One region of the Paraclostridium bifermentans genome, then DNA from elsewhere that is predicted to be linked to it. Evidence: riboswitches for the same ligand, from Rfam matches in the RefSeq annotation. Region 1 holds a riboswitch; the other holds the start of a gene.

Region 1 (5,977 bases):
TTTCATTTAAAGTCATAGTTGAACCTATAAGTTCAGATTTTGATGTATTTATACCTAAACAACAAGGGGATGTAACTATAGGCGAAGCGACTCTATAATGAATTTCTTTTGCACCTGCATCTTTAAGAATAGATACTATTTTTTTACAAGTGGTACCTCTTATTATTGAATCATCTACGACTACGACCTTTTTACTTTTTACATTTTCTTTAATAACATTTAATTTTAAATTTACAGTTTCACACCTTTTAGATTGGGAAGGTTTTATAAAACTTCTACCTAAAAAATTATTTTTAACGAAACCAGTAGTAATAGGTATAGATGAAGCTTTAGAAAATCCTAGAGCGGCGGTATTACCTGATTCTGGAACACCTATCACAATATCTGCATCTACTGGATGTTCATTGTATAAATTTACACCTGATTTAAATCTCGTGTTATAAACATTAACACCATCAATAATACTATCGACTCTAGAAAAATAAATATATTCAAAAGAACACGTCATACATTTACATAAGTTAGAAGCATTGATAGTTGTTACTCCAAAATTGTCTATTTTGATAATTTCTCCAGGCAAAATATCTCTTATAAATTTACCGCCTAAAATATCTAGGACACAACTTTCAGAGCATACTATATAAGAATTTTTAATTTTTCCAATACAAAGTGGTCTTATACCATTTGGATCTCTAAATGCAAATAACTCGTGTTTTGTAAGTAAAACACATGAAAAACCACCTTCCAATGCTTTTATTACTGAGCATAAAGCTTCCTCAATGGAGTTTTTAAAATGTTTTTCAATAAGTTTTAATATTACTTCTGAGTCAGATGTAGTATTAAAATTAAATTTTTTTAATTCATTTTTTAAGCTAAAAATGTTAGTAATATTTCCATTATGAGATAAAGCTATATTACAATTTGAATTATTATCAAAAATTGGTTGTGCGTTTAGGGTGTTAATTTCACCGAAAGTAGAATAACGAACATGCCCTATTCCTAAATATCCATTTAAGTTAGTTGGTATGTCACTAGAAAATACTTCATTAACCAATCCAACACCTTTATAACACTCGATTGATTCTTTATCCGAAAAAGCTACTCCACAACTATCTTGTCCTCGATGTTGAAGTGTAATAAGTGATGAGTACAAAGAAGAATGTAAATTAATTTTCTTAGTAGAAAAAAGACCGACAACTCCACATTCTTCTTTATATTTATCCATATTGTCAATTTGCATTTTAGTTATCAGCTCTTAATAAATTAATATCTTTTCCTTGCATTATCTTATTCATATTTCGCATGGAACACATTTTTCCACACATAGTGCAACTATCGTTATGCTCAGGAGTAGATTCTTTTCTATATCTTTTAGCTTTTTCAGGATCTATACAAAGGGCAAACATTTTATCCCAATCAAGTTCTTGTCTAGCTTTACTCATCTTATTATCCCAATCAATAGCACCAGGTATTTTTTTTGCTATATCACCAGAATGAGCAGCTATCTTAGTTGCTATTATACCTTCTTTAACATCATCTAAATTAGGGAGTCTTAAATGTTCTGATGGAGTAACGTAACATAAAAAATCAGCTCCAAAACTAGAAGCTAAAGCTCCTCCAATAGCACTTGTTATATGGTCATATCCTGGAGCAATATCTGTAACTATAGGACCTAATACATAAAATGGAGCACCATGACAAAGCTTTTTCTCAAGAATCATATTTGCTTGAATTTCATCTAAGGACATATGACCAGGACCTTCTATGATAACTTGAACATTTTGCTCCCAGGCTCTTAATGTTAACTCCCCTAAAATCATTAACTCTTTTATTTGACATGCATCAGATGCATCTTGTATAGAACCAGGTCTGCATGCATCTCCAAGACTTAAAGTTAAATCATACTCTTTACAAATTTCTAGTAAATCGTCAAAATATTCGAAGAAAGGATTTTCTTTATTGTTTAATTCCATCCATGCATACATTAAAGAGCCACCTCTTGAAACTATATTTGTAAGTCTTTTATTTCTTTTAAAAACAGAGGCAGTTTCTTTGTTTATACCAGCATGTATAGTTACAAAGTCAACTCCGTCTTTTGCATGTTTTATTACTACATCTAAAAATTCTTTAGCTGTGATATCTTTTAACTCTTTATCATAAAAACCAACAGCATCATAAATTGGAACAGTTCCAACCATAGCACTAGAATTAGAGATAAGTTTTTTTCTAAACTCTTCAGTTTTTCCAAAAGAGCTTAAATCCATTATAGCTTCAGCATTCATATCTAAAGCTAATTGAACTTTTTTCATTTCTTCGTCTATATCATAACAATCCTTAGATATGCCCAAGTTTACATTGATTTTGGTTCTTAAGTTCTTTCCAACACCTTCAGGGTTTAGAGACGTATGATTTTTATTAGCTGGAATAGCTATTTGTCCACTTGAAATTAAGTTTTTTAAAATTTCTATATCCATATTTTCTTTTTTAGCTACTATTTCCATTTCCTTTGTAATAATTCCTTTTTTAGCAGCATCCATTTGAGTTGTATAATTCATTTTTAAATCCCCTTTACTTTGTATTATTTTTAAAAAATAAAAAAGAAGCTTTACCATAAGATAAAGCTTCTTTACGAAATATTATAAAATAGACTAAAAAATATAGTCATAATCATAATCTTGAAGAAAATAACTTTCCTACGGTAGTTCTAACTACTTCAGGTTCAAAGGGTTAATGGTATAATCCATCTCTCAGCCAAAAGTGGCACCCCTAGTTAAATATATTTAATTTTAAATAATAATAAATTTGCAACTTCAAAATCATTATAGTCTTAAAAAATTACTATGTAAAGGTTTTTTTGAAACCTTTTAATTTATAAAAACATAAATTACATATTTTTAGTTTATTTAGAAAATTTAAAATATCTAATTTAAAACTGTAAATAAGGGTATCTTATATTTATAAAATTAATTATTTATAGTAAGGAGAAAAAATGGGAAATAATAAAAAAAATATAGAAACAGGATGGAATTTAAACAATAGTTACATGAATTTACCAGACTTTTTTTATAGTAAAATAAATTTAAATCCAGTGCCTTCACCGAGCTTAGTTATTCTAAATGATTCTTTAGCTAAATTTTTAGGATTAAATTCAGATAAACTTAAAAGTAAGGATGGAATAGAATTACTTTCAGGAAATAAAAAGATAGACGAGGGTGCTTTTATAGCTCAAGCATATGCAGGACATCAATTTGGGCATTTTACAATGCTAGGAGATGGGAGAGCATTGTTGATAGGAGAGCAAATAAATCCATCAGGAGATAGATTTGATATACAGCTTAAAGGATCTGGTAAAACACCTTACTCTAGGGGCGGAGATGGGAGAGCTGTTCTTGGGCCGATGCTTCGTGAATATATAATAAGTGAAGCTATGTATGGTCTTGGAGTTCCAACCACTCGAAGTCTAGCAGTAATAAAAACTGGAGAATCTGTGATTCGTGAAAATATAAAAAAAGGAGCAATTTTAACGCGTGTAGCTTCTAGTCATATTAGATTTGGAACATTTGAATATGCTCTAAATTATGGAGGTGTAAAGTCAGTTAAAGAGTTAGCTGATTATACAATCAATAGACATTACTCACATATAAAAGATGATAAAGATAAATACATTAACTTACTTAAAGAAGTAATAAATGCACACGCTAAACTTGTTGCAAAATGGCAAAGCATTGGATTTATCCATGGGGTTATGAATACTGACAATATGACTATAAGCGGAGAGAGCATTGACTATGGACCTTGTGCATTTATGGATAATTATAAGCCAGATACTGTTTTTAGTTCTATTGATAGATATGGAAGATACTCATATGAAAATCAACCAAATATGGCTGAATGGAATTTATGCAGATTTGCTGAAACGCTATTGCCATTAATAAGTGATGATAAAAATGATGCTATAAAAATTGCACAAGATGCTATTTCTGATTTCTCAGAAATTTATTATTTAAATTGGATTAAAAATATGAGATTTAAATTGGGATTATTTAATGAAGAATTACAAGATAAAGCATTGATAGAAGATTTACTTAGTATGATAGAAAAATATAGTGAAGATTTTACTAACACTTTTATAGCATTAACATTTAATAATATTAATAAAAAAGGAATGTTTGATAGTGAAGAATTTAAATCTTGGTACAACTTATGGAAAGAAAGATTAAAAAGACAAGAAAGATCTCAAGATGAAATTTTTAAGCTAATGAAAAAATCAAATCCAGCAGTAATACCAAGAAATCATAGAGTAGAAGAAGCTTTAGAAGCTGCTGATAAAGGCGATTTTACTTTCTTTAAAAAACTTATAACTGTACTTAAAAACCCATATGAACATTCTAAAGAGCAAGAGGGATATGCAAAATTGCCTAAGCCTTCAAGTTGTGCTTATAGAACTTATTGTGGGACATAATAAAATATAAAAACAAATAAAAACCATATTGATATAAATAATCAATATGGTTTTTATTTGTTTTTATAATATAATAAGGATAACAATACTACGTAAAAGTTAAAAGGAGTTTACTTAATGAAAACTATAGCTGTAGTGACAGATGGGATGTCAAAATTAGAATTATTTTTAAATAAAAATATAGAGTTGATTTTTAAAGACAAAGTAAAAATTAAAAACTATTATCTTAACAAATTATCAAATAAGGAAATAATTAAAGGCGATGTAGTTCTTGCAATGATAGACGATAGAGCTTTAAGGATAAAAGAATATGTTAAAGATACTAAAAAAATAATAAAAATAAATAGAAGTATAAAGCAAAAAGATGTTTATAAGTTATTTTCTTTACCAGAAGGAATTGATGTATTGGTTGTAAATGACAATGAATCTACTGTACTTGAAACCATATCTACTTTATACAATGTAGGAATAAATCATTTAAATTTCATACCCTATGATTCAAGTAAAGGATACAAAGATATAAAGGTTGCAGTTACTCCAGGAGAAGTTAACTTGGTTCCTAGTTATATTGATGAAGTAATTGACCTTGGGCATAGACACATAGATAGTTCTACATTTTTACAAATAATAGCTAAATTAAATATAGATGATAAAGATGTTACAGAAAGACTAATGAAATACTCAGATGAGGTAATTAGTTTATATTCTGGAGTAAATACTAAATATAAAGAACTTACTATAAAAAATGAAGAGCTGAGTTCAATAATAAATTTATCTAGTAATGGAATGGCTGTCATATCAAATAAAAAAGAGATACTAATTTGCAATCAAAGCTTAAAAAATATATTAGATGTTGAGGATTCACTAGTAGGTAAAAAAATAAGTGAAATAAAAAGCAAAGATATTAGATTTATTTTTGATTTAGATAAAGTAAAAGATGAAGTTATAAAGTATAAAAATAAATATTTAAATATAAACAAATATGATATAGAAAGCTTTGGGAAAGTTACAGGATCGTATTACTGTATTCAAGAAATAACTTATATAAAAAAGTTAGAACAGAACTTAAGTAAAAAACTAAGAGATAAGGGGCAAGTTGCTAGATATAATTTTAATGATATAAAAACTGAATCAATCAAAATGAGAAAATCAAAAGATTTAGGTAAAAAGATTTCAAAATCAGACTATACAGTTTTAATTACAGGGGAAAGTGGAACTGGAAAAGAGCTAATGGCACAATCTATACATAATGAATCACTAAGGTCTAAACAGCCATTTATAGCTATAAACTGCGCAGCTATGCCAGAAAATTTATTAGAAAGTGAATTGTTTGGATATGAAGAAGGTGCATTTACAGGAGCTTTAAAAGGTGGGAAAAAAGGTTTGTTTGAACAAGCTCATAACGGAACTATATTTTTAGATGAAATAGGGGACATGCCAATATATTTGCAAACTAAACTACTTAGAGTTCTCCAAGAAAATCAAGTTATGAGAGTTGGAGGAGAAAGTGTAATT
Region 2 (5,977 bases), 950 kb from region 1:
GCATACATCTCTATCCATTCTTTATAATAATTATTATCTAAACTATCTTTATAAGTTTCATATAAATAATGACCTATATAATTGTAACTCCAGTTACAAGGTAATGTAGCCATTACAATTTCTTTAACTCCTCCTGTTAATGAAACAGCTTGCATGTAACTTGTGTAGCTACTTGAAACTAGTTCATATTTACATTTTTCAGCCTCAATCGGAGGCACTCCTAATTTTTTCATATATTCAACATGTATAGCAGTTTCATCTTCCATAGACCCCTTAGCCGCTTTATTAAAAAACTTCATTTCTTTAACTGTATCTGCTTTTATTACTCCCATTGCAAAAACTTTAGCAAATTCTTTTAAATATAAGTAATCTTGTATAAGATATCTTTTAAATTTATCTTTTGGTAAAGTTCCTTCTCCTATTTCTCTTACAAATGGGTGATTTAAATAACTTTCCCATATGTCTTTAACTTCTTCAAATAAGCAATCTGTAAATTTCATTAAAATACCTCCACCCTTGAAGACTCTTTTAACTCATCTTCATTTAATTTGTATATATTGTCCATTAAATTTACTTTAAAGCTTCCTATTCCTATATTATCTATATCTACTAATTCTCCACATAAGCTCATTGTAAGAACACCCATTGCTGCAGAATTTAAAATTTCATTACTCGCTCCTAAATAACTCCCTATTAAACTAGCACTCATACATCCAGTTCCTGTTATTCCTTTTAATTTAGGAGTTCCATTGTGTATTTTTATAATTTTATCGCCATCAGTTACTACATCTACTTTTCCAGTAGCTACTACCACACATTCTAGTTTTTTAGCAACTTTCTTAATAATATCGTCTATGTTTTCATCATCGTCAAATGAATCTACACCTTTTCCTTTTACATTAAATCCACCTATGTACTTAATTTCAGCTGCATTACCTTTAATTACGTCAAACTTTACTTCGTTTAATAAAGTTTCCACTAACAAAGATCTTGAAGGTGTAGCAAACACCCCTACTGGATCTAATATAACTGGCTTTTTATGCTTATTTGCTATTTTCCCAGCCTTTATAAATAATTCTCTATGAGAGGAATTCATTGTTCCAATATTTATTACTACAGAACTTGCAATAGGTATTATCTCTTCTGCTTCTTCATAAGAATAACTCATCAGTGGACTTGCACCTATCGCTAAAGTTATATTTGCACAATCATTAATTGTAACTTCGTTAGTATAATGAAGTACTAATGGGTTAATTTCTTTAACTTTATTTAATAATTCAAACATAATTTCATCTCTCCCTTTTAAATGCTTATATCTATTTATTTGAGTCAAATTCATAAAAATGGTGTACTGGTCCTACTCCTCCACCTATATCAAAGCTATGTCTTATAGCATTAGTTATATAGTCTTTTGCATTAGAAACAGATTGTACTATATCAAATCCTAGTGCTAAATTTGCAGTTATTGCAGATGATAAAGTGCATCCTGTTCCATGAGTATTTTTTCTATCTAATCTTTCACTTTTATAAATTTCAAATGTATCCTGGCCTATTAAAACGTCTACTGCATCCCCGTCTAAGTGTCCACCTTTCATTAACACGTATTTAGGCCCTAGTTCTAATATTTTTTTCCCAACTAATTTCATGTCGTCTACATTGTCAATTTTAATCCCTGTTATTTCCTCAGCCTCTAATGTATTTGGCGTTATTATGTATGCTTTAGGTATAAGATATTTTATTAAATTGTCTTTAGCCTCAGGTTTTAAAAGTGAATATCCACTTTTAGATATCATTACTGGATCTACTACTAAGTACTTTGGATTATACTTATCTAAAGATTCAACAATTGCCTTTATTATTTCTGGACTAGATACCATTCCTATTTTTACTGCTTTAGGTGGTATGTCATCAAATACTACCTCTATTTGTTTTTGTATTATTTCTTTGCTTAAATCTTCTACTAAAAATACTCCATAAGTGTTTTGAGCAGTTATAGCTGTTATTACGCTCATTCCATAAGTTCCTATAGCACTAAATGTCTTTAAGTCTGCTTGTATACCTGCACCTCCTGATGAATCTGAGCCTGCTATTGTAAGTGTTGGCAATTTATACTTTTCCATTAGATGTTTCCCCCTTGATTTTTGTATTAAAAAAAGCTATATTCCTGTAGGAATATAGCTTTTAATTTACTATGCAAATAAATTTCATTTGTATATTTAGTAAAGCTTTCCTACGCTGGTATTATCCAGATCAGGTTTGAGGGTTAATGAATAAATTCATCTCTCAGCCGTTGGGGCACCCCTAGCTATTCATTTTAGATTACAGTTTAATTATAGCTCACTAAATTTATATGTCAATAAAAATTTATTACGCTACTTCTGCCGCATCTATATTAGTTACTTCTAACTCTTTTTCACTACTTGCAACTACAAGTGTACAAGTGTTATCTCCCATAACATTTACTGTAGTTCTAAACATATCTATAATTCTTTCTACTCCCATTATAAGTCCGATACCTTCAAGTGGAAGTCCTACTGATTGAAGCACCATTGATAGCATTATCATACCAACACCTGGAACTCCTGCCGTTCCAACTGATGCTAAAGTCGCTGTTAAAACTATTGTTAACATATCATTTATACCTAAATGAACTCCATAAACTTGTGCTATAAATAAAGCTGCTACACCTTGCATTATAGCTGTTCCGTCCATGTTTATAGTAGCTCCCATAGGTATTGTAAATGAACGTATACTTTTACTAACTCCCATTTCTTCCATAAGCTCTAAACTTACTGGAACAGAAGCATTACTTGATGCAGTTGAAAAAGTAACTGCAGCTACTTTTGAAAATTTACGTACAAATCCGATAAAACTAACTTTTGTAAATACTTTTAACGATCCTCCATAAACCACTACTACATGTAGTAATAGCCCTAATAATACAACTAATATATATTTAACTAATGATCCTATTGCATCTGCTCCTACTGTAGAGAAAGTATTTGTAATAAGTGCAAATACTCCAAAAGGTGCAAACATCATTATTACACTAACCATTTTCATACAAACTTCATTTGCACACTCAAATAATTTTTTTAAAGGTTTTGCCTTTTCTCCTACTAAACTTATTGATACTCCAGTAAGCATTGCAAAGAATATTATTTGTAGCATTTCACCTTTTGCAAAAGCCTCTATAGGGTTTGATGGTATCATATTTAATATTATTTCTGATAGTGACTGATTTTTTGCTATCGTAGTAGATTGGCTAGCTACAGTTCCTAAATCAAGTCCTGCACCTGGCTTTAATAAAACTCCTAAAGCTAATGATATACAAATAGCTACAGCTGTTGTCATTAAATAGAATCCCATAGTTTTAAATCCAATTCTACCTAATTTCTTTATATCTTCCATAGCAGATACACCGCATACCAATGAAACAAATACTAGTGGCACTACCATCATTTTTATAGCTTTTGTGAATCCATTTCCTATTACATTTATAATTCCACCTAATAAAACTGTATCTTTAATATAACTACCTGGCATTTTGCTAAGTATTACACCAAATAACATTCCTAAAAATAATCCAATTAATATCTTACTCGTTAATCCAAGTTTCCTCATATGTGTTTCCTCCATCTCTTTATCATATTAATATTATACACTAAAACCCGACTTTTTTGTAATTTTTTAAAGTTCAAGGACATCAAAACACATTTTAACTTAATATAATTAAGTAAGTACATTTTTAACCTTATTATATTTTGTCTATCTTGGATATAACTTTATATATATTCTAAAATCAGCTTAAAAAACTTAATTTTCAAACTATTACATATTTTAACTTATTTTTATTCATACATATACGATTATTCCTTATATTTTTAATAAAAAAAGACGGTACGTAAGTAACTTTACTTAACGTACCGTCTTTTTTTATTTTAACTATTTTAATATTTTTATTTCCATATTTTGTCTTCCGAACTTAACACATTCTGCTTCACTGTTCATAAATATATCTATTCTTTTACCTTTTATAGCACTTCCACAATCTTCTGCAGTAAATACCATGTCAAACTTAGGTATATATACTTTTGTTCCATATGGTATTACAGTTGGGTCAACTGCTATAGTTCCCCATTTAGGAGTTGTTCCTGTTGAAGTTATAGTATCTCCAGCATATGCTGTTGCTTCTATAGACATTAATGTTCCATTGTTGTTATTAGATGAAGTTTCTGCTTGTGAGTTAGAAGATTCATTTGTTGTTGCATCAGATACTGTAGATGCGCTCTTAACTTCTTTAACAGCATCATTGTTTTGTTGTTTAGCTTGGTTTTGTTCTTGTTCTTTAGCTTGAGATTCTGTTAACACATAATCACCACAAACCCATCCTTCTTTTTTATCATCTAATTTAATTCTATACCAATTATCTTGTTCTTCTAAAAGTTTAATTTCTGTATTTTTATCTAATGTATCTAATTTATCATGTTCTGTAGCTGGCCCTTTTCTTACGTTTAATTTACTAGCAGTTACAGTTGCATTCTCTTTATCAGTGTAATCTCCACTTACCCATCCTTCATTTCCATCAGTAAGCTTTATCTTGTTCCATCCATTATTTGTTTCTAATATTTCAACTACCATACCTCTGTCTAATGATCCTACTCTTTGTTCTTCTATTGATGGACCTTTTCTTACATTTAATTTTTCTGCTTTAACTACTTCTCTTTCTGCTGCATATATATTACTTGTAGATGTATAAAGTCCTCCTACAACTAATCCTAATGCTAATATTAATGATGATTTCCTCGCTCTTTTATTCATACTCATAGTATCCCTCCAGTTAATTTAAATAAATAAAAATTATATATTATTGACCATTATGTCTTGTAAAATTCGTATTTTATGAATTTGTTACTTTTCTGTAACTTTTAATTAATGATAATATATTTTTGGACCTTTGTAAACACATTTTCTATAATTACCAGAAAAAGGGTTACAAATTAGTTACAATTTTAGTAACAATTTAATGTTTCATACCCCTAAGGATGAGTGTATAAATATCCATATATTAATATGGAGGTATTATGTATGATAAGTTTTTGCTCAATGTGTTCTGGTATTAGCGAGTATGAATTAAAAAAAGCTTTATTAGAAGTTGATATAAAAGAAGATTGTATATGTGAATGTGGATCAGAATTTACAGCTTATGTAGATACTGAATTAATAACAGCACAAGATAAAGAAGACTTTATAGCTCAGGCTCTAGAAATATTAAATAAATAAATAAATGGCATGAGTCCGGTTAAATACCGTACTCATGCCACTTAAAAGTGATTTTTATATGTGTCCACTTGAAATGGATATATTTATTTCTTAGTTGCTTTTATATTATGCTTCAATAATTTCTATTTTATCTCCACATTTAACTTCACCATCTTTTATTATTTTAGTGAATATTCCTTCTCTAGGCATTACACAGTCCCCAACTTTAGTTTTTATTTCACAGCCTTTATGGCACTTCTTCCCTATCTGAGTAACTTCTTGAATTGTATTACCTATTTTCAACTTCGTTCCTACAGGTAACTCATACAGAACTATACCTTCAGTTGTTAGGTTTTCGGCAAAAACTCCAGGAGTTAAACCATCTATTCCTTGTTTTCTTGTTTTTTCTATACTTTCAATTCCAAGTAAGCTTATTTGTCTATGCCACTCACCTGCATGAGCATCTCCAACAAGACCATGATTTTGTTTAAACATACCTTTTTCTATTGGTTTTTTTATAGTTCCTTTTTTCTCACTTATATTTATAGATATTACTTTTCCTATATTATTCATTTCTAATGTACTCCCCACTTTTTCCACCTACTTTTTTTACAAGTCTTATATTATTTATAACCATATCCTTATCTATAGCTTTGCACATATCATATATAGTAAGTGCTGCCATAGACACAGCTGTTAAAGCCTCCATCTCTAC

The links. Region 1 has a riboswitch for thiamine pyrophosphate ahead of thiC (phosphomethylpyrimidine synthase ThiC). Riboswitches for the same ligand answer to the same signal wherever they lie in the genome.
Region 2: another riboswitch for thiamine pyrophosphate. It lies ahead of thiD (bifunctional hydroxymethylpyrimidine kinase/phosphomethylpyrimidine kinase); the one in region 1 lies ahead of thiC (phosphomethylpyrimidine synthase ThiC).

What each region holds. Positions count from the first base shown of each region.
Region 1 covers NZ_CP079737.1:1,953,998-1,959,974, reverse strand. The annotation lists gene purF (amidophosphoribosyltransferase) at 1-1,240, opposite strand, end outside; gene thiC (phosphomethylpyrimidine synthase ThiC) at 1,242-2,555, opposite strand; TPP riboswitch at 2,674-2,778, opposite strand; gene KXZ80_RS09470 (protein adenylyltransferase SelO) at 2,990-4,462, shown strand; gene KXZ80_RS09465 (sigma 54-interacting transcriptional regulator) at 4,580-5,977, shown strand, end outside.
Region 2 covers NZ_CP079737.1:1,008,555-1,014,531, reverse strand. The annotation lists gene tenA (thiaminase II) at 1-500, opposite strand, end outside; gene thiM (hydroxyethylthiazole kinase) at 500-1,285, opposite strand; gene thiD (bifunctional hydroxymethylpyrimidine kinase/phosphomethylpyrimidine kinase) at 1,317-2,120, opposite strand; TPP riboswitch at 2,211-2,313, opposite strand; gene KXZ80_RS04870 (dicarboxylate/amino acid:cation symporter) at 2,368-3,624, opposite strand; gene KXZ80_RS04865 (SH3 domain-containing protein) at 3,946-4,827, opposite strand; gene KXZ80_RS04860 (hypothetical protein) at 5,089-5,283, shown strand; gene KXZ80_RS04855 (MOSC domain-containing protein) at 5,389-5,826, opposite strand; gene moaC (cyclic pyranopterin monophosphate synthase MoaC) at 5,828-5,977, opposite strand, start outside.